DNA from 3 places in the Streptococcus sp. ZY171113 genome. Region 3 is predicted to be linked to each of the others. Evidence: predicted binding sites of a transcription regulator. Region 3 holds the regulator's gene; each other region holds the start of a gene.

Region 1 (7,120 bases), 820 kb from region 3:
ACCCAGGTCATGGGTAATCAGGATAACCCCAGAACCTGTCTCAGCCTGAATATCAGCCAAAAGGTCCAAAATCTGAGCTTGAATGGTCACGTCCAAAGCCGTTGTCGGCTCGTCAGCGATAATAACTGGCGGCTTACAAGATAAGGCAATGGCAATGACAATCCGCTGACGCATACCACCGGATAACTCGTGTGGGTATTGTTTGAAAGTCCGCTTCGGATTTGGGATACCAACCTGAGTTAAAAGCTCTAAAACACGAGCCTCACGAGCTTCAGCATCCAAATCAGTATGGTAGAAAAGTGCCTCATCAATCTGAGCACCAATGGTCATCAAGGGGTTAAGTGATGCCAAAGGATCTTGGAAAATCATCCCAATATCGTTACCACGGATACCATTGTACTCAGCCTCACTGAAGCCGACCAGGTTTTTTCCACCATAGTTGATTTCACCTGAAATCTTGGTGTTCAACGGGTTATGCAAACCCATAATGGCTGTTGCTAGGGTCGATTTACCAGAACCAGACTCTCCGACGACGGCCAAAATCTCATTTTTGTTGAGGTTGATGGATACACCGTCAACCGCATCATGAAACTCATCACCAACGCGGAAGCCAACGTGCAAATCTTTAATCTCTAAAAGCGGCTGTTCAACTGTCACGCTCTATCCTCCTTGCTCTCTCCGGAGTTGTCCGTACTCGACCCCTCCGAGGCATTCTTATATCATCTATTGTCTTATTATTTTAGCTTTTTGTCAAGAGAATTTTCTGAAAAGTCCCAAAAAAGCCAACACATAGGTTGGCTTTTCAGAGGCTTTATCTGCTGTCAACTGGCTAGATTTCCGAAAAACTAGCTAGTTGTTAAAACCAATTTTTTTAAGCTTATTCAGCTACAAGACCCTTGTCAGCAGTCAATTCAAAGGTTTCCCAGTTTGCTTTAGAGTCTGTACCAAGGTACTTGTCATAGTACTTCACACGCTTGTTAACTGCGGTTACAGATTCAGATTCAAAGGTAGGGATGACGAATGCTTGCTCGAAGACATATTCTTGCCATGCGTGGAAGTTTTCAACATTCTTCTTGTCATCGAATGACTCTTTAGAGTCAATAGCTTTCAAGAGCTCAGTGTTCTTGTCGCTCACGTAACGTGACATGTTGAATGATGCCACAGGACCCCACATGCCTGATGGGCTTGGGTCGAAACCAGTTGACCAACCACCAGCATACATATCGATACCAGGGTCGTTGGCTTGAACTTGCTCGTAGAATGAGTTCAACTCAAGGGTACGGCCAGTGTACAACTCAACGTTCAAACCAACTTCTTTCCACCATGCAAGGTATTGTTGAACGAGGGTTTCGTTAGCAGCTGTACGGGTACGGGCAGCAAAGCTAATCTTGAATGGCTTGCCATCTTTACCTTCACGGATACCGTCGCCGTCAACGTCCTTGTAACCAGCTTCATCAAGCAATTTGTTTGCTTTTTCTGGGTCATAAGTGAAGCCAACGTTAGGGTTTTGAAGCTCACCAAAGAATGAGATGATTGGTGATTTAGCTGGGTGGTAAAGGCCGTTATAGAGTGCCTTACCTGCTTCTTCCAAGTTAAGAGCATAAGCAATCGCTTGACGAAGCTTAGGATCGTTCATCTTAGCGTTCTCGTTCATCACGTTCTTCTTAGTCGCGTCATCGTACTTACCAAGGTTGAATGAGATGTACTCGTAAGCTGAGTCACGTTTACCCAATACGGTAATGTTTGAGAAGTCTTTGAAAGAATCCAACTGGTCGTTTGGCATATCAGCGATATCGTAGTTACCAGCTTTCATCTCAGAAACGATGGTGTCTGGAGACACGATATCCATCTTCACGTTGACCTTTGGAGCACCCTTGTAGTAGTGTTCGTTTGGTACATAAGTGATTGACTCACCTTGAACGATTTCTTTGATTTTGAATGGTCCCAAACCAACGATTTTAGCTGTACGAGCGTATTCGCTAGATTCCCAATCTTTAACTGGGATGTCCTTAAAGATGTGTTTTGGAACAACATAGGCAGGAAGGTCACCACCAGCAAGTTGCATTGATGGCGTCATCTCTTTAACTGTAATCTTAACAGTATAATCGTCAACCTTCTCAAGACCTGAGATGCTTGTTGCTGTACCAGCGTTGTACTCCTCTACACCTTCAATGTTTTCGTAAGCAGAACCATAACGACGACCTGTGTAGTCTTTGTGTGACACTGCTTCGATGGCAAAGATGTAGTCATCGATAGTGAATGGGGTACCATCTGACCACTTGTAATCTTTTGAGGTCAGACTAACAGTAACAGTCTTGTTTTCGAGGTCAAACTCAGGCTTAGCCAAACCAGTGTCAATCAGTTTGCGGTCGCCGTCGTACTCAAAGACAGTCATATCAACCAGAGTACCGAATGAGCTATCAATGTTGTTTTCTGTCAACTCGTCAATCAAGAGGCCTGATGCGTTGGCAGCTGAGACGATAGCGTAGTTAAGGGTACCGCCCTCAATCGCTGTACCGTCGTGAGTGACTTCAGTCACGAAAGATGTTTCTGGCTTAGCAGCTTCAGAACCAGAACCACCAGCGTTACCACAAGCAGCAAGAACAGAAGCTGAAAGCAAGGTTACGCCAGCGAGGGCAAACAATTTACTTGTCTTTTTCATGGGAGTTACCTCGTTAATTTTTTTTTTTTCAAACACCGAACTTGGGTTTATGATGTTTATTATACCATAAAGTTTTCTTAAATCAAGCCATTTTTCTGAAAATTTTGTCTATATGTTAAAATTTTTTTATTTTTTTGAATTGTCGCTCTTTCGTTCGTCTTTTTGGCGTTAGCCCATTTTTATGTTATAATGAGATAACTGAAATGACATGTAAGGATGGTGTTATGAAAAAACTAATCATCTGTGCTGCTCTGCTATTGTCCCTCATGGGAAAAAGCGTGCTGGCACTAGACCAGGCCAGTTTACCTGCTCAAGCGGGGATGGCTATCGACGTGCGGACAGGAAAGGTCCTCTACGAAAAAAATGCCGACCAGGTGATGCCGATGGGCAACCTCAGTCGGGTAGCGACCCTATACCTGGTCTATCAGGCGGCCGCCCAAGGGCAAATTAGCTGGGAGGACAAGGTCACTCCTAGCGATTTAGCCTATGAGCTGAGCTACCAACCAGACATATCCTCACTGCAACTGACAGCCGACCACTACACCGTCAAGGATTTAACCAAGGCCAGCCTCATGTCTGCTTCTGTCGCTGCCACTCGGGCCCTAGCTGAACATGTGGCTGGAAGCGATGAGGCAGCAACCCTAAAGATTCGCGAGTTGCTCCGCGACTGGCAGTTGAACAGCGACGGCATCATCAATGCCTCTGCGGTCAACAACGCTTATCTGGGTGAGGAAATCTTGACAGGAAGTCAGGTCGATGAGGAAAACCAGCTCTCCGCTCGGGATGTGATTACCATCAGTTACCGCCTGGTTAAGGATTTCCCAGAGGTGCTCGAGTTGGCCGAAGCCACCCGAGGGAAATTCGGTGGGGATGACCTCTATACCTTCAACTACCTTCTGGAAAACATGCCCCACAACCGCCCCAATGCCTATGGTTTGATGACAGGGTCCTCTGACCAATCAGGCTCCCATCTCATTAGCTTGTCTTACGAGAACCTGATGCAGGTCATGGTGGTCATGATTGATGTAGAGGGCGGACGTGAGGATACCGACAAGCGTTTTGTCGTCGCTAACCACTTTTTAGACCAAATCGGCGACGCCTTCCATTTGCAAAAAGTCATTCCTGCCAGCACCAGTTACAAGGACACGCCTGCTCCTGTTTTAGATGGGGTCAAACCAACCACTTCAGCTGTCACCCTAGATGACTTTTATGTGGTGACAACGCCTGCGACGGTCAACACCTTCCGTCTCAAACCTGTCTTTCCTGATAAGACTAACTACGCCCCTATCAAGGAGGGACAAGTCGTCGGCCAGCTTGTCTTTGACGACCAGGTTCTTATCGGCCAAGGCTATCTAGAAGAGCTGCCAAGCATGCCTCTCGTTACTGAGGAGACGGTCGAACGAACCCACATTTTCGAAGTGATTTGGAATCATTTTGTCCGCTATGTTTTAGAAAATCTCTAAAAAAACAACCCGGGTTCAGATCAGAACTCGGGTTTTTCGCACTCAATGAAGAACCTGCTGGTCCTGTTTAACCGACCACCCCACTCTCCTTAGTAACTGAATACCCTAACTGCTACCAGTAGCGGTGCCCAAATGAGGAACACTAGCCCAAACAAGTTAAAAAGAGCTCCGCTAGGGAACTCTTCTTAATTTGTTTGATTAAGCTTTACCAGCTGAACCGAAAACGTCGATACGTTCTTCGATAGCTTCTTGAACTGCCTTGATACCAGGAGCCAAGAACTTACGTGGGTCGAAGAGTTTCTTGGCATCGTAAGTAGCCTTGTCAGCTGAGTAGTCAGAAGCAAATTTCAAAGTAGCTTCTGCGAAGGCGATTTGACCTTCTGTGTTCACGTTAACTTTAGCAACACCAAGACGGATAGCTTCTTGGATTTGCTCATCAGGGATACCTGAACCACCGTGAAGAACGATTGGGAAACCTGGAACAGCTTCTGTCAATTTCTTCAAGTGCTCAAGGTCAAGACCTTCCCAGTTTTCTGGGTAAGGGCCGTGGATGTTACCGATACCTGCTGCCAAGAAGTCGATACCAGTTGCAACCATAGCGATAGCGTCTTCGATTGGAGCAAGCTCACCTTTACCAACGATACCGTCTTCCTCACCACCGATAGTACCAACTTCAGCCTCAACTGAGATACCTTTAGAGTGAGCCAATTCAACCACTTCTTTAGCTTTCGCCAAGTTTTCTTCAACTGGCAAGTGGGAACCGTCAAACATGATAGACGTGTAACCAGCTTCGATACAGGCAAGAGAGTCTTCGTAGTGACCGTGGTCAAGGTGGATAGCAACTGGAACAGTGATGTTCATTGATTCGATCAAGTTAGCAATCAAGTTGCGAGCAACCTTGTAGCCACCCATGTACTTAGCCGCACCCATAGAGGTTTGAACAAGGATTGGGGCTTTTTTGGCTTCTGCGGCACGCAGGATAGCCTGAGTCCACTCGAGGTTGTTGGTGTTAAATCCGCCGACTGCATAGCCGTTTTCACGGGCTGCTTTGACAAATTCTGCTGCTGAAACTAATGGCATGATGTGCCTCCTTTATTTTTTGGGCCATAGCAGAGCTAAACCCTTACCTGTTAATTTTATCACAGTTGGTCAAAAAATACCAGCCTAGACCGCAAAAAATCTTAATCCATCTTAAATTTCTCTCTAGCCACCTTAATTTCTCGTTCTAATCCTCTCGCTAATCCCTTGACAGCTTGATGACAACTCTGAGCATCCAAGGCATAATGTCCCTTAGCATTATAAAAACTCTCCTTCCAGCCTGGCCTAAATCGCCAGCTACGGTTGGGAGAACGGTAACCTTTGCTCTGACGACGACGAAAGGCAGGGTCATGGGGGCCAACTGGCCAAACGTCCAGCTCCCAGTGCCGTCGATTGGCTCGGCTGGCATAATTGAAACTAGCCCCGTTGACCACACCAGAAACTGTCGCACCGCCTCTGTCCATTAGGTTCAAAAACTTCCCTTTGCTGGACAAGATAAACTCACTATGGTAGTTAATCAGAATTTTGAGATTAACGCTTATCTGGTTTTCTGGGAACATAGGCTGGGCAGCTGGATTGCTGGCCTTAAATCGTCGCTTGTTGTGGAGGCGGGAGGATTCGCCCAAGTCATAGGTCAGCTGGTAGTCATAGCTGGTCAGCCCCAGCCATTCACCCAGACGGTCTCGGGCATCAGCCTGAGCCAAGTAAGTCACCAAGGCCTGGCGGTCGCTCAAACCTGAGCCTCCATAGTGTCGCCTTACCCAATCCGCCTGATAGGTCGATAGCAGGTAACGCAACTGATGGACCTGCCTGGCCAAGAGGTCATCGCTGACCAAGAGGGATTGACCAGGAAAGGCCAGGTCCACCGCCCGAGCCAGAATAGCCCAGAAACGGTCATGGGGTGGCAGGTCCGGCCAGATTCTCCCTAAGAGTTCCACTGTCTGGCTCGGGCGGCCCGATAGTCCCTCTGGGAAGTCTAGGAGGTCCAGCGACAGGACCAGCAACTGCCTAGCCGCTTCCTGATTAGTCAAGCCCGCCTGAAACATGGTCACAAAGGCTGGGCTACCAAATTGTCTCAGCTGCTGGGGCAGGTCTGATAGGGATAGCTCTTTCTGAGTCAGCTGATTGAGATAAGCCACCTGAGAAGCTTGAGGCCAGCCTTGCTTACTGAGTTGGTTTAGACTGCCCCTGATGTCCTCAGCCTCCTCCGGAAGAGCCTCAAGGGCAGCTGCTAGGGCTGGCTCAACAGCAAGTGTCTGGGGCAAAACAGGCTTGCCCGCTCGGCTATTGACCCAAAGAAAAAACAAAGCAAGGAGGAAACAGCCACCAAAGAGCCAGGCTGTCAAATCAGGATTCCCTCCAAATGGTCCAGCTCGTGCTGGCAAATCTGGGCTGGGAAATCGGTCAAGGTCAGGGTCTGTTCCTGCCAATCCTTATCCAAAAAACGGACGGTAATCTGGCGGTAGCGGGTGGTCGGCCGAGTGCCAGTCAAGGACAGGCAGCCCTCCTCGGTCTGGTAGGGGTCCTGCTTGGCCAGAAGAACAGGGTTATACATGACCAGACTGGACAAGCCCAGGTCGATGATGATGACCCGTTTCTGGTAGCCAATCATGTTGGCAGCCAGGCCCACACAGCGGTCGCGATTGGCTGCTAGGGTCGCCACCAGCTCCTGGCCAATATGACGGTCTTGAGGGGTCGCCAGCTGAGAGGGCTGGCTCAAAAAGAGGGGGTCTGTCACAATGGGTTTCATCTTTGTCCTCGCTTTCTAAGAACCTGTACTCACAATCGAAAGAATTGATTGACTGGGCTAGTTTTGGTGCAATCGAGAAACAGTTTTGGCAGAAATACTGCACGTATCGCCAAAACACGTGACAAAGAGTGAGCCCAAACTAGCCCGTCAGGTGAAGACTGGTTCTAAGACCATTATAGCAAAAATCCACCAAGACCACTAAAAACG
Region 2 (7,120 bases), 560 kb from region 3:
CCAGGCCAGTCGTCAGGGCCAGATCGGTCACCATCTCGCTGGCACTAGAGGCGGTCGTGTCCACCAGGCAGAGGTCGCCGTAGGGCTGGTCGTTGGGGTGGTGGTCCAGCTTGATTAGCATGGCCCCCTGGTCGTAACGGCCGTCGTCAATCCGCTCCAGATTGGCCGTGTCGGTCACGATGACCAGGGCTCCATCGTAGTCCCGTTCGCCCACCTGATCCATAGTGGCCAGCCAGGTCAGGGTTGGCTCGTCATAGCCCGTCACCAGTACCCGCTTATCGGGAAAGTTGTGGCGGAGAATCTCCGCCAGCCCCACCTGAGACCCGATAGCATCAGGGTCCGGCTTTTGGTGGCGGTGGATGATAATGGTCTGGTGGGCCTTAACAGCCTCCAAAATGGCGTGAAAATCGGTCATGCTGACCCCTTTCTAATCATGTCGATGTGGGGAATGCCGTCCTCCAGATAGGCGTCCGAGGTGGCCTCAAAGCCCAGAGACTGGTAGAAGGCCTCCAGATGGGCTTGGGCCTGGGCGTAGATGGGTGTTTTAGGATAATGGCTGACGCAGGTAGCTAGAGCTTCCTCTACCAACTGTCTCCCCAGCCCCTGACCACGAGCGGTCTGGGCCACGACCACCCTCCCCAATTTGACCAAATCAGTCGTTGGAATCAAGCGGCAGTAGGCCAGCAGTTGCTGGTCTTTGGTGAACATCAGGTGGAGGGCAGTCAGGTCATGGTCATCAATGTCTTGATAGGCACAGGCCTGTTCGACCACAAAGACGGCTGACCGCAGCTGGTAAATCTGGTGGAGTTCCCGAGTTGTCAACTCCTCAAAGGTTTTCAAGTGAAAGGCCATGGCTTACTTGATTGGTTGGTAATCAGCCTTGAGGCCAGCTTGCACAGCAGGGCGTTGGCTAATCTTTTCTGCCCAGGCCTGGAGGTGTTTGTAGCTGGTCATATCCAAGAACTCATAAGCCCCAGCGTAGAGCTTGTCCTGGGCTAATTGGCCATACCAGGCCCAGATGGCCATGTCGGCGATGGTGTAGGTGTCGCCTGTGATGTAAGTTTTTTGAGCCAGTTCCTTGTCCAACAAATCCAGCTGGCGTTTGGTTTCCATGGTGAAGCGGTTGATTGGGTATTCAAAGGCTTCGGGAGCGTAGTGGAAGAAGTGACCAAAACCACCGCCGACAAAGGGAGCTGCCCCTGTCTGCCAGAAGAGCCAGTTGAGGACTTCAGCCCGCTGGGCAAGGTCTTGAGGGATAAAGGCCTGGAACTTGTCAGCTAGGTAGAGCAGGATATGGGAGGATTCAAAGACCCGAACAGGCTCTTGGCCAGACTGGTCCAAGAGGGCTGGAATCTTAGAGTTAGGGTTGAGGCCAACAAAGTCTGATCCGAACTGGTCACCATCCATGATGGCAATCTGGTAGAGGTCGTAGTCAGCTGCCAGACCCAGGGCCTTCAATTCCTCCAACATGATAGTTGCCTTGACCCCATTTGGCGTGCCCAGAGAGTAGAGTTGGAAGGGCTTGTCGCCTTTTGGCAGGGTCTGTTCAAAACGTGCCCCTGCTGTTGGTCGGTTAATGCCTGTAAATTTACCTTGTGAACTGGCTTGGTCAGTCCAGACGGTTGGTTTTTGATAAGATGTCATGGGTAGTCTCCTTATTATATGGTGGTTTCAGCATAGCACAACCTGCCTGTTTTTTCAAGTTTTAGAAATGAGAGGAATTTAGTCAAAAATCACTTGATTTTTCAAGTTCTTGTGGTAAACTATTAGGAATTACATCTTTTTAGGGGGATTATTTCCGTGATTGATTTTAAAGTCTTGCCAAAAACCGAACTTCATTGCCATTTGGATGGCTCTTTATCTCTGGCGGCTATCCGTCAGTTGGCGGATTTGGTCGGCCAAGCTTTGCCTGAGACTGATGAGGAGCTGGCCAAGCTGGTGACGGCCCCTGAGGAGGTGACCAGCCTCAACCAGTACCTGAGAACCTTTGCTTTTGTTTTGCCCCTGCTCCAGACCCAGGAGGCCCTGAGGCTGTCTGCCTACGACGTGGCTCGCCAGGCAGCGGAAGAGGCCGTCATCTACACCGAAATCCGCTTTGCCCCTGTCCTGTCGATGGAAAAGGGCCTGACGGCGGTTGAGGTGGTCGAGGCTGTCTTGGACGGGTTTGAGCAGGCCCATCAGGACTTTGGCATCGTGGCCAAGGCCCTAGTATGTGGCATGCGGCAGCTGGATCAGAAAGAGAGCCTGGCCATCTTCAAGGCCGTCCGTCACCTGGTTCCTCGGGGCCTGGTCGGTTTCGACTTTGCGGGCGACGAGGAGAACTTCCCCACCCAGGTGCTGGCTGAGACCATCACGACTGCCCAAGACCTGAGCCTGCCCTTTACCCTTCACGCGGGGGAATGTGGCTGTGCGGCCAACATTGCGGCAGGGCTGGACCTCAACATCACTCGGTTTGGCCACGGGTCTGCCCTGACCCAGTCGGACGAGTTGGTTGAGCGATTTGTAGCCGCTGGGGCGACCGCTGAACTGTGTCTGGTCAGCAACCTCCACACCAAGGCCATCAAGTGCTTGGAGGATTTTCCCTACAAAAAACTCTATGCTCTGGGCGGTAAAATCACCATCAACACCGACAACCGGACGGTGTCCAACACCAGTTTAACCAAGGAGTACCAGCTCTATCACCAACACTTTGGGACCACCGTCAGGGACTTTCTGACCTTCAACGAACATGCCATCCGAGCCAGTTTTACCAGTCAGGACCAGAAAACGGCTCTGCTATTGGCCCTAAAAGAGGGCTATGAGGGCTTTTTAGACTAGCCCAAAGGCGGGGACTATGCTATAATAGGAGGAAAACAGGAGGACTTTATGGCTTTAGCTAAGATTGTTTACGCCAGCATGACTGGAAATACCGAGGAAATTGCGGACATCGTGGCCAACAAGCTGACCGAGCTTGGGCATACGGTGGAGCTGGAGGAATGCACCAGCGTGGATGCCAGCGACTTTGAGGACGCTGACATCGCTGTGGTGGCCACCTACACCTATGGCGACGGCGATTTGCCTGACGAGATTGTGGACTTCTACGAGGACTTGCAGGACCTGGACTTGACTGGTAAGGTCTTTGGTGTGGTCGGCTCGGGTGACACGTTCTACGACTATTTCTGCAAGGCGGTCGATGATTTTGAGGCGGCCTTTGAAAAGAGCGGTGCGACCAAGGGTGCTGACTCAGTCAAGGTTGATTTGGCTGCCGAGGACGAGGACATCGAGAAACTGGAGGCCTTTGCAGAAGGCCTTGCAGCGGCACTAGACTAGATGAGAGAGGCCCCCGTGCGGGGCTTTTTTCTTTTGGGAAATGGCTGAGCTGATAAGAAGTTGCAAAACTGGTTAAGTTTTTGCTTGCAAATTTTTGAGAATGTGGTAAACTATTTTTGTTAACCAGTTAAATAAAAAGGAGAAGCAAATGGCTAAGAAATCAAAAATCGCCCGTTACGAACGGCAACTGAAATTGGTGGCCCAGTACGCTGACCTGCGTCGGGAGCTCAAGGCAAAAGGAGACTATGAGGCCCTGAGAAAATTGCCTAAGGATTCCAACCCTAACCGCCTCAAATTGCGTGACCGCACGGATGGTCGCCCCCGTGCCTACATGAGGAAATTTGGGGTCAGCCGTGTGACCTTCCGCGAACTGGCCCACCAGGGTCAACTGCCAGGCGTCAAAAAAGCCAGCTGGTAGTGTTTTTTTGAGCACGCCAACTGCATGAAGAAAATTTAGTTTTCAGAAATCGTATTTTCATAGAAATAGTGAAAAATTTGGTAGTTTTTGTGATATAATTCATGCGATATGAATCGAATGGTTCTTATTTTTGAGTTATTTTCAAGAAAATTTCTGAAAAAATGCGTGTAACTAGAAAATAGTTGCATGCATTTTCTTCATGCGAACGGCGTGTTTTTTGAGCAAAAATCCTTTACAGCTCTGCCATTTTATAGTAAAATAAAAGACGTGTGTAATGGACGCACAAAAAACGGCTAATCCGCTGGGTTTCAAAGCACCCAAGATTGGTAAGAGAAGGAGTAAAACATGAATCCATTGATCCAATCATTGACCGAAGGTCAACTGCGTACTGACATCCCTGCTTTCCGTCCTGGTGACACCGTTCGCGTTCACGCGAAAGTTGTCGAGGGTAACCGCGAGCGTATCCAGCTTTTCGAGGGCGTTGTTATCTCTCGTAAAGGCCAAGGCATCTCTGAGATGTACACCGTTCGTAAAATCTCTGGCGGTATCGGTGTAGAACGTACCTTCCCACTCCACACACCACGTGTTGATAAAATCGAAGTTGTGCGTTACGGTAAAGTCCGTCGTGCTAAACTTTACTACTTGCGTGCCCTTCAAGGTAAGGCTGCTCGTATCAAAGAAATCCGTCGTTAAGATAGGATATGGAGTCCGTCAAGAAATGGCGTTAAAAATCAAGATGACCCAGAAACAGTTTTTGGACTGTGAGTGGGTCACAGGATTTTTTAGCCATTTTAGGGCGAATTCAACTAAGCTCTCACTTGTTCCAAGTGGGGGCTTTTGTGATGTTCTGGAGTTTTGCTCAGCTCGCCGGCCGGGCTCAGTTCGGATGGAAAGACTGGTTTGCCAGTCTTTTTTTGATGTTTTTAGGCTGTGTTTAACTCATCTCTCCCTTGTTTCAAGTGGGAGTTTTTACTGTCCCTGGACACAAGAATGGTTTTCGTTTTCGTATAGGTCTTAACTCAAGTAGCATTTAGATAGTTAGTCATTCCCTGTATTTTATGGGCTAAGGAGTTTTTTACTAGACCCAATTAAATAAGCTGGGAAGGGTTATTTTTTTTGCAAAAAATAGCTGTTTAGCACAACTTTGTTCTTGATTTCACAAATAGAATGTCGTACAATAGAGATAGTAAAACGCTATCATAAAGGAGAAATGCTATGGCAACTTTTTATGTTCCTGCTGTTAACTTGATTGGCCCTGGTGTCATCAAGGAATTTGGAGCTCAGGTCAAGGAGCTGGGTTTCAAAAAAGCCCTAGTGGTGACCGACCACTTTATCGCGTCTAGCGATATCTTACCCAAGGTAACTGGGCCACTAGAAGCTGCGGGTATCGAGTTTGTGGTCTTTGAGGATGTGGATCCAAACCCGACCTGTAAGAACGTCTATGATGGTTTGGCTGTTCTCAAGGCTGAAAACTGTGACTTTATCGTGTCTGCTGGTGGCGGTTCGCCTCAGGATGCGGCCAGCTGTATTTCCATCATGGCGACCAATGAGGTGACCCCACAAGACTTGGAAGGTCTCCACAAATCCGCCAACAAGGGTCTGCCAGTTGTGGCCATCAACACGACTGCTGGTACCTCGGCTGAAATCACCATCAACTACGTCATTACCGATGAGGAGCGTAAGGTTAAGATGGTCATGGTGGATAAGAACAGTCTGGCCATCATGTCGGTCAATGACCCAGAGCTCATGCTGTCCAAACCAGCTGACCTGACAGCGGCGACTGGTATGGATGCCCTGACCCATGCTATTGAGGCTCTGGTGACCCCAGGTGCCTACGGGGTGACCAAAAAACTCTCTATCGGAGCCATCGAACTGATTAAAGAATACCTGCCTCGTGCCGTTGCCAATGGTCAAGATGTGGAAGCCCGTGAAGCCATGGTCAATGCCATCTTCCTTGGTGGTATGGCCTTTAACAATGCAGGTCTGGGCTACGTTCACTCCATGGCTCACCAATTGGGGGCAGTCTACAATCTGCCACACGGTGTCTGCTGTGCCATGCTTCTCCCAATCATCGAGCGGGAAAATGCCAAACGCGTCCCAGCAGCCTTCCGTGATGTCGCCAAGGCCCTGGGCCTTGCGGTGGACGGCAAGTCTGATGAAGAGTGTGCCAGCTACGCCATCTCCGAGATTGAAAAACTCTCAGCCACCGTTGGTATTCCGAAAAAATTGACCGAGCTTGACATCAAGGAAGAAGACTTTGACTTCGAGTACCTGTCTAAGAATGCTCTCATTGACGCCTGTGCACCAGGAAACCCCTTCATGCCAACTCTGGAAGAAACCATTGCTTTCTACAAGGAACTTTTCTAAATTGAAGGACAAAGCCGCAGCTCAAGCTGCGGTTTTGTCTTGACAAGGTGGAGAAAGACCTGCGATAATGTTTGAAGGAAGAGGAACCCCGTGGTGAGGAGGAAGGAAAGATGAGAAGAAGATTAGCTGGCCTCTTTTTACTGCTTAGCTCCTTGGTGCTGACAGCTTGTGTCAGTTTAGGGAGAGCCCAACAAGTTGAACGGCTGATTGAAGCTGAATTTGAACGGTTAGAACTGGGCCAAGCTGCTGTTGAAGTGAAAGTAGGCATGACAGATGCAACGGGAGGTTCCGTTGCTTTTGTGACCTTGACAGAGGAGCAAAGGGCCAACCCTCTCTTTGATTATGGCGAGCCAGAGCTTGATGATCGCCTGGCCTTTGGTTTTTTGACTGCTGGTGCTTCTGTGGAAGAAGACCTGATCATGATTCGGCAAAGCCTTGTGTCAGAAGTTTATGATTTACATGCTTTGGTGCGTTCAGTTAACCGTCAAGCCTATCATGCGGATAAGGCCTTTTTGAACCGCCTGAGTCACACTTATGACATAGATGTGGACTTGGAAAAGATGGATCAACGCTTAACGGCCGACTTGACTCGCCTCCATGAGTTAGGGGTGAGGGTTGAACCCTATCGGAAACAGATTTACCACTATGACATTCAGTTTGAACCAGAGGATTTGGATGAGGCGATTAGCATCCTCAGGTCCTTGATGGCTGAGGGTTATTTTACAGTAAAGGTTTTGTAGGTTGCGTGGTGGGAGATGGTGACGGCAAAAACTGAGGAAATCAGCTCAGTTGCTCTGCCATTTCCCAAAGAAGCCTAACCTTGAGCGAGCGGCACGCCAAACGCATGAAGAAAACGACGATTTTAGAAAACAATTTTTCAGAGAAGTGTTGCACTTTTTAGATGAAAATTTTGGTATAATTTTCATGAGATGAATAGAATAGTACCGATTATCGAAGTATTTTCAAGAAAATTTCTGAAAAATTCATGCAACTCAAAAAGATAGTTGCATGCATTTTCTTCATGCG
Region 3 (7,120 bases):
GGGCGAAAAACAGTCAAAAATCATAAAAATCTCCCTCTTCTACGAATAAGTAGGTGGAGGGATTTTTTATGTATCACGTTGAATTGATGACTGAACCACTCTTGCCTCGTGAACGCTTGCTTGCCTGTGGAGCTGAACAACTCAGCAATCAGGAGTTACTGGCTATCATCTTGAGAACTGGCACTCGTCGAGAGTCGGTCTTGACCCTAGCTAATCAGTTTCTTGAGGGGTTAGGGAACATCGCTGAGCTGAAGGACTTGTCCATCCAGGAACTTCAAACCTTTCCAGGGATTGGTCAGGTCAAGGCTTTGGAACTCAAGGCCATGTTGGAATTTTCCAAGCGGGTTCATCAGGCTGAACAAACTCGGCTAGATCAGGTGGTATCAAGCATAGCCCTGGCTAAACGCATGATGGCTGAACTTGGTGATAAGAAGCAGGAGCACCTTGTTGCCCTTTACTTGGACAGTCAGAACAGGATTATTCACCAGCAGACGGTCTTTATTGGTAGTGTGAGGCGGTCGGTGGCTGAACCTAAGGAGATTCTCCACTATGCTTGCAAGACCTTAGCAACTTCTTTGGTTGTTATCCATAACCACCCATCTGGCTCCTGTCAACCTAGTCCGCAAGACATTAGTTTCACCACTAGCTTAAAGCGGTCTTGTGATGATTTGGGATTGGTCTTTTTGGATCATCTTATTGTAGGAAAGAAAACATATTATAGTTTTCGGGAAAAATCTGATTTGTTGGATTGAGCTGCTGAAAAAGCGAGGCCTGAGCCTCGCTTGCTGGTTAGAGGTGATTGACCACATAGTCAAAGAGCTTGAGGTCGTCTGGGCTGACCTGATGGATGAGTTCGGGGTGCCATTGGACACCCAGGAAACGAAAATTAGGGTCTGTTGATTCAACGGCTTCGATGGTTTGGTCCTCAGCTCTGGCGACAACGGTCAAGTTGTCTGCCAACCGGTCAATGGCCTGGCGGTGGTAGGAGTTAATCTGAGCAGCTCTGCCATAGACCTTAGCCAAAAGAGACCCCTCTTCAATGCTGATGGCGTGGGTGGCCACATGGGGCAAGTCGCTCTGCCAATGGCCAGGAATGTCTTGGTGAAGGCTGCCACCGAGGGCCACATTGACCAACTGGGTGCCTCGGCAAACCGTAAAGAGGGGTTTGCCCAGCTGACGGCTCAGGTCGATGACCTTGAGCTCGCAGAGGTCACGCTCCAGGCTGTAGTCGTCTTCGAAGGCGGCTTTTTCTTGGCCGTAAAATTGGGGGTCAACGTTTTGGCCACCAATCAGGATGACCTTGTCCACCAGATTGATGTAGGTGTTAAGAATGCCTTCGTCGCAGGTCATAGGAAAGAGGACAGGCACGCCCCCAACAGCCTCAACCCCCTTGGAAAAGCCAGACGGGACGTAGGTCCAGGGGATATTGTCCAGAGCGATGTTGAGGCGTTGGTTGGCAAAAATGCCGATGAGAGGCTTAGTCATAGGGGCTCCTTTTACAGTCATGCTAACCAGTATAACAGCTTAAGGAGGTTTTGCCTAATAGGTTTTTTCTATCACCGTGATAGGTAATGGCAAGCTGGTTTATTTTTGCTGGTTCATGAAATAGAGTAGGGTTTGGAGTTCGCTGGTCAAATCAACATATTGGACCACGACATGGTCTGGAACATCTAGATTGACCGGTGAAAAGGACAGGATGCCACGGATACCAGCGTCAACCAGAAGGTCAGCGATTTCTTGAGATTTGACACTTGGGACCGTCAAGATGGCGGTTTCGATGTCTGTTCCCATCAGGCGTTTCTTGATTTCAGAAATGCCGTAGATGGGAACATCATCGCCGATTTTACCACCGACGATAGGGTTTTCGTCAGTATCAAAGGCCATGGTGATTTGCATCTTGTTGCGATCATGGAAGCGGTAGTGCAGGAGAGCTCGACCGATATTTCCGACACCGACAATTAAGACATTGGTTACGGCCTTATCGTTGAGAATGTCAGCGAAAAAGTCCATGAGTTTCTTGACATCGTAACCAAAACCACGGCGGCCCAATTCGCCAAAGTAAGAAAAGTCTCGACGAACAGTGGCGGAGTCAATACCGATAGCCTCGGCGATTTGTTTGGAGTTGGCCCGCTCAATCTTTTCAGCATTGAAGCGTTTGAAGATGCGGTAGTAGAGGGACAGGCGTTTAGCCGTTGCGTTTGGGATGGTTTTGTCAGTCATGACAGGCTCCTTGTTACAATTTTCTCATTCTATTATATAAAAAGTTTGTGAAAGTAGCAAGAATTTTCACAAATAAACCTAAAAAAAATCCCTCCATTTTGGGTTTGGAGGGAAGCGTGTTAGAGGTAGCTGCTCAAATCTTTGTTCAGCAAGTGGAAGTAGAGGTCGCCAAATTGACCAGTATAAGGGATATCATGGCCATTTAAGGTGACCTTGACCACCTTGTAGTGGTCGGCTAAAGGGGCTGTACAGGACAACTGAGCCCGCTCAAAAGCAGCATAGTCATCGTACTTGAGTTGGAACTCCTGCTGGGAGGCGTTGAGGTAGGTGATGATTAACATGGCTTATCTTTCTGTCTTTTCAAAAATTTGACGGTCAACCAGACTATCCATGAGGAAGTAAAATTTGTCCCGATGAATGCTGTGCTCTGGGTGTTTGAAAATATTGACCAAGCGAAGGCCGGATTTATCCGTGATGGCTAATTTAGCTCCTGTTAAGTTGGCATTGATGGTCAGCTTGAGGGGAAAACCGTCGCCAGAGTTGGGGACCTCTTCTAAGAGACGGGTCAGTTCGTAGTTCCCGAGCTTGTTTTGGATAAAGGTGGTGTCACGCAGGGTATATTTTTTGATGTTTGGGCTGATAGTGTAGCTGTACTTGCAGTCTTTGAGGGTAATGGTTTGTTCAAATGCCATAATCTTATCCAATAATCCTTTTCAGTGTTTGGGTAAAGCTGGTGATGTCAGCCAGACTGGTCTGGCTAGACGTGCTGATGCGAATGGATTCCCTCAGCTGGGGAGCGTCAGGTCCAAAGAGGGCAGCCAGGACATGGCTGGGTTCGATGTTACCAGCAGTACAGGCTGAACCGGTAGAGACAGCAATTCCTTCCAAGTCCAATCGGGTTAGAAGCAGGGCGTTATTGGCCCCTGTGATGCCTAGATTGATAACCTGAGGGAGACCGTTAGCAGGGCTATTGTAGTAAACAGGCCAGCCCTCCAGTTGGTCCATCAGGGCCTGTTTCAGGTCATCAGCTCTTTGCTGAGGTTGTTTAGCGAGAGCCGCCTTGAGGGCTGCGGTCATGCCTGCAATGCCAATCAAGTTCTCAGTCGAGGCCCTGCGGTGGTTTTCTTGATTGCCCCCGTGGAGGAGCTTGTCCAGCCGGTGCTCCTTGGTATAGAGGAACCCCACCCCTTTGGGGCCGTGGAATTTGTGGGCGGAGGCGGACAGGAAATCCACTCCAGCAGCTTCAGGCAGGACAGGGAGTTTCCCAATCGCCTGAACAGCGTCCACATGAAAGACCGCCTGGTGGTCAGCTAAGACCGAAGCGATGGCCGCAATAGGGTTGATGTGACCCGTTTCATTGTTGGCCCACATGAGGCTGACCAGGATGGTATCAGGTCGTAGGGCCTGGGCCACCTGCTGGGCGGTGATGGTACCGTCCTCAGACGGCGGCAACAAGGTGACCTCAAAGCCGAAACGACTTTCCAAATAGGCCAGGACATCCAAAACCGCATGGTGTTCCATCTGGCTGGAAATCAGGTGCTTGCCCTTGGCTTGGTTGGCCAAAGCGTAGCCCTTGATGGCCAGGTTATTGCTCTCAGTCCCACCAGAAGTGAAAATCAAGCGTTGGGGACTGGTTTCCAGCAAACGTGCCAGGTCAGCACGGCAATCTCTAAGGAGCTTGCTGGCCTCACGGCCAAAGGTGTGGAGGCTGGACGGGTTTCCCGCCAGTTCCATGGCTTCTAGCATGGCTTCCTTGGCCTCTTGGCAGAGGGGGCTGGTGGCGGCGTGGTCCAGATAGATAGCCTTAGTAGTCATTGTCGTCCTCGTCATGGTAGACAAAGAGTGGGCTGAGTGGTTGGCGTTCATGGATACGGATAATAGCGTCCGCCATCAACTCGCTGGCTGAGAGGTAAGTGATATTGGCTGGTTTTGCTTCCTTGGTCTTGACAGAGTCAGTCACTAGGATTTCCTTGATTGGAGCGGCATTGAGGACCTCGGCTGCACCACCAGCAAAGAGACCGTGGCTGGCAACAGCGTAGATGTCGGTTGCCCCACCCCGTTCGACAATCTTGGCCGCCTCAGCAAAGGTTTTACCCGTGTTCAAAATATCATCAATCAAAATCGCATTTTTACCCGCAACATCGCCGATAATGTAGCCTTCCTCTCGCTGGGAGTCGTCCTGGGCGTAGTCGATGATGGCAATCGGAGCGTCCAGGATCTCAGCCAGAGCCCGAGCCCTGCGGATGCCAGAGTTTTTAGGGCTGACCACGACCACATCGTTACCCTTGAGGCCCATGTCGATGTAGTGTTTGGCAAATAGCGGAGCGGTCAGGAGGTTGTCCAAAGCAATGTCAAAGAAACCTTGGATTTGAACCGCGTGCAAATCCAGGGTCAGGATATGGTCAGCGCCAGCCTTGACCAGCATGTTGGCCACCAGCTTGGCGGTAATCGGTTCACGGTCCTTTGCAATCCGATCTTGGCGAGAGTAGCCAAAGTAAGGCATGACCACATTGATGCTGTTGGCACTGGCCCGCTTACAAGCATCAATCATAATCAAGAGTTCCCAGAGGTGATCATTGACCGGGTTGTTAGTGGATTGGATGATGTAGATGTCATCCCCACGCACACTTTCCTCGATGTTAATCATGATTTCCCCATCAGAGAACTGGCGAGAAGAGAGCTTCCCTAGGGGAATTCCTGCCGCGTCAGCAATCTTTTGGGCGATGTCCTGGTTAGAGGTCAGGGAGAAGAGTTTCAGTTGTTTGTCAGCGTAACGCTCAGTCATGATTGGCTCCTTTTTCCATAGTTATTCCCATTTTACCAAAAAATAGAGAAAAAGACCAGCTGAAAACGCATGGTCTTGTGTGAAAAAGAGCTAGTTGGTTCTGGCAGTCCAGTCCTCTGCAAGGATTCCATAGTGACAGAGGGTGACAAATTTACCCTTGACCAGCCGTGCCTGCCGAATGGTGCCCTCATAGGTCATGCCCAGTTTTTCCATGACCCGTCCAGAGGCAGGGTTGCGGTCATCGTGAACCGCCTGAATGCGGTTGAGGCCCAAACGGTCAAAACCAAAGGTTAGGATGGCCAGCCCAGCCTCAGTCGCATAACCCTGCTGCCACCAGTTTTTTCCAAGGGCATAGCCCAGCTCAGCCACTTGGTCACGGTCAGAAAGACCGACAAAGGCAAAGGTACCAATCAGCTGGCCTGTCGCCTTCAGTTCAATGCCCCAAGTATAAAAGTCAGGCCTGTCGTACTGGCTAGCCCAAAAGGCCATGAGTTCCTGAGTTTCTGCCAGATTGGCATGGGGAGCCCAGGTCACATAGCGGGCCACCTCTTCATCGGTCGCCCAGTTGGTGTACATGGCCTTTGCATCATCAGGTTTCAGGGGGCGGAGCAGTAAGCGGTCGGTCTCAAGACTAATCGTTCCTAAATGATTCATCTTATTTCCTCCTATTTTTTGGTTTTGGGTGTTCTGTTTTTAGGGTGGCTGCAAAACGGGCCACCTTGCTCTTGGCATACTTGAAATTGATTTGGTGTTTGGCTAAGAAGGCATCAAAATCAGCCTTGCCCTGAACAGGGTCAGCGACCTCAAGCTCCAACTCGTAGTCCTTAATCCCAGCGTAGGTGTTGCTGTCGATGGCCAAAAGGCCCATGTCCAGCTGAACCTCACGCCGCCTGGTGGTCAGGTGTCCCAAGATGGTTAAACGGCTCAAGTCAATACCTGCGGCCACCAATTTGTCCTTAATTTCCCCATCGGGTAGGGTCAGCAGGTGTTTAAACCCTTTAATCAGCTCCAAGTCCAGGTTTTGATTATGCTCCAAATTTCCTACCTCTTGAGGAATTTTCAAGGTCAATTCAGCTCGGTCTGGGTAGGTTCGGATACGCAGAGACAGGCGGTTGCTACGCAGGTCAGCTTCAGGACTATCGATGTAGTAGTTGGTCTGTTGGATGGGTTTGATGTGCTGGTAGAGGCTGTCCAGGCGCTTAAACTCATCGATGGTCAGTAGGCTCTTGTATTCAATTTCTAGATGGTTCATAACTCCTGTCCTCCGAGGCTTTTTCAAAAATATTGTGGTATAATAAAGTGTTGCCTCTATTTTACTATAAAATTCAGGGCTTGTATATGGAAGGAGAGCGAAGATGTTTGATTGGGAAGAATTTTTAGACCCCTATATTCAAGCAGTTGGGGAATTAAAGATTAAACTGCGTGGGATTAGGAAGCAGTTTCGCAAGCAAGGCCTGCATTCGCCCATTGAGTTTGTGACGGGGCGGGTCAAATCTGACGAGAGCATTTTAGAGAAGGTTGACCGTTTGCGGGTCATTGAAGGTGAAAAGGGCCCAAGGACAGGCTTTCCCTTGGCTGGGTCAGTTGAACGGGCGGAGGTCCTGGGGCGGGTTGAAGACGTTGCTGGTCTGCGGGTCATGGTTCAGTTTGTCGATGACGTTTACAAGGTGGTTGAGCTTTTGCGAGAACGCCAGGACATGACCATTATTCGGGAAAAGGACTACATTGCCAATATGAAAGAGAGCGGCTACCGCTCCTACCATGTGGTGGTGGACTACCCAGTTGAGACCATCAAGGGGCGCAAGGTCGTCCAGGCGGAAATCCAGATTAGGACCCTGTCTATGAACTTCTGGGCCACCATTGAACACTCCCTTAACTACAAGTACCAGGGGAATTTTCCAGACGACATCAAGCACCGTTTGGAGATTACGGCTCGCATCGCCAGGGAGTTGGACGATGAGATGAGCAAGATTAGAGATGATATTAGAGAGGCCCAGTTGCTCTTTGAATCGCCAGTTAGCGGTCTGATCGACGGGGTTGGAAACAGTGATGACACAGATGAATTATACCGATAAGCTCAAGGTGGCAATCATTGCCAACCACAAGCCCCAAAGC

What was found. The regulator Rex, encoded in region 3, represses fermentation and respiration genes when NADH is low (regulators of the CRP and FNR family bind a similar motif). The targets are predictions, from matches to a motif close to TTGTGAANTANTTCACAA.
Region 1: a site for Rex is predicted at 5,253-5,270, ahead of AC3ARB_RS00825 (class II fructose-bisphosphate aldolase). Genes of this name have one in related genera too.
Region 2: a site for Rex is predicted at 4,872-4,889, ahead of AC3ARB_RS07330 (iron-containing alcohol dehydrogenase). Genes of this name have one in related genera too.

Annotation. Positions count from the first base shown of each region.
Region 1 is NZ_CM173243.1:158,680-165,799, reverse strand. Features, by position in the region: gene AC3ARB_RS00840 (ABC transporter ATP-binding protein) at 1-657, opposite strand, end outside; gene AC3ARB_RS00835 (oligopeptide ABC transporter substrate-binding protein) at 878-2,662, opposite strand; gene AC3ARB_RS00830 (D-alanyl-D-alanine carboxypeptidase family protein) at 2,887-4,125, shown strand; gene AC3ARB_RS00825 (class II fructose-bisphosphate aldolase) at 4,324-5,205, opposite strand; gene AC3ARB_RS00820 (DUF3114 domain-containing protein) at 5,307-6,593, opposite strand; gene AC3ARB_RS00815 (peptide deformylase) at 6,506-6,913, opposite strand.
Region 2 is NZ_CM173243.1:1,533,144-1,540,263, reverse strand. Features, by position in the region: gene AC3ARB_RS07365 (DHH family phosphoesterase) at 1-415, opposite strand, end outside; gene AC3ARB_RS07360 (GNAT family N-acetyltransferase) at 412-852, opposite strand; gene yghU (glutathione-dependent disulfide-bond oxidoreductase) at 856-1,644, opposite strand; gene add (adenosine deaminase) at 1,795-2,817, shown strand; gene AC3ARB_RS07345 (flavodoxin) at 2,866-3,309, shown strand; gene rpsN (30S ribosomal protein S14) at 3,458-3,727, shown strand; gene rplS (50S ribosomal protein L19) at 4,073-4,420, shown strand; gene AC3ARB_RS07330 (iron-containing alcohol dehydrogenase) at 4,943-6,094, shown strand; gene AC3ARB_RS07325 (hypothetical protein) at 6,205-6,834, shown strand.
Region 3 is NZ_CM173243.1:977,789-984,908, forward strand. Features, by position in the region: gene AC3ARB_RS04535 (AI-2E family transporter) at 1-26, shown strand, start outside; gene radC (RadC family protein) at 69-752, shown strand; gene AC3ARB_RS04545 (gamma-glutamyl-gamma-aminobutyrate hydrolase family protein) at 790-1,485, opposite strand; gene AC3ARB_RS04550 (redox-sensing transcriptional repressor Rex) at 1,585-2,220, opposite strand; gene AC3ARB_RS04555 (DUF4649 family protein) at 2,340-2,561, opposite strand; gene AC3ARB_RS04560 (DUF1831 domain-containing protein) at 2,565-2,912, opposite strand; gene AC3ARB_RS04565 (cysteine desulfurase family protein) at 2,917-4,035, opposite strand; gene AC3ARB_RS04570 (ribose-phosphate diphosphokinase) at 4,025-5,005, opposite strand; gene AC3ARB_RS04575 (GNAT family N-acetyltransferase) at 5,096-5,659, opposite strand; gene AC3ARB_RS04580 (CYTH domain-containing protein) at 5,661-6,257, opposite strand; partial or broken gene AC3ARB_RS04585 (GTP pyrophosphokinase) at 6,361-6,523, shown strand; gene AC3ARB_RS04590 (GTP pyrophosphokinase) at 6,532-7,080, shown strand; gene AC3ARB_RS04595 (NAD kinase) at 7,055-7,120, shown strand, end outside.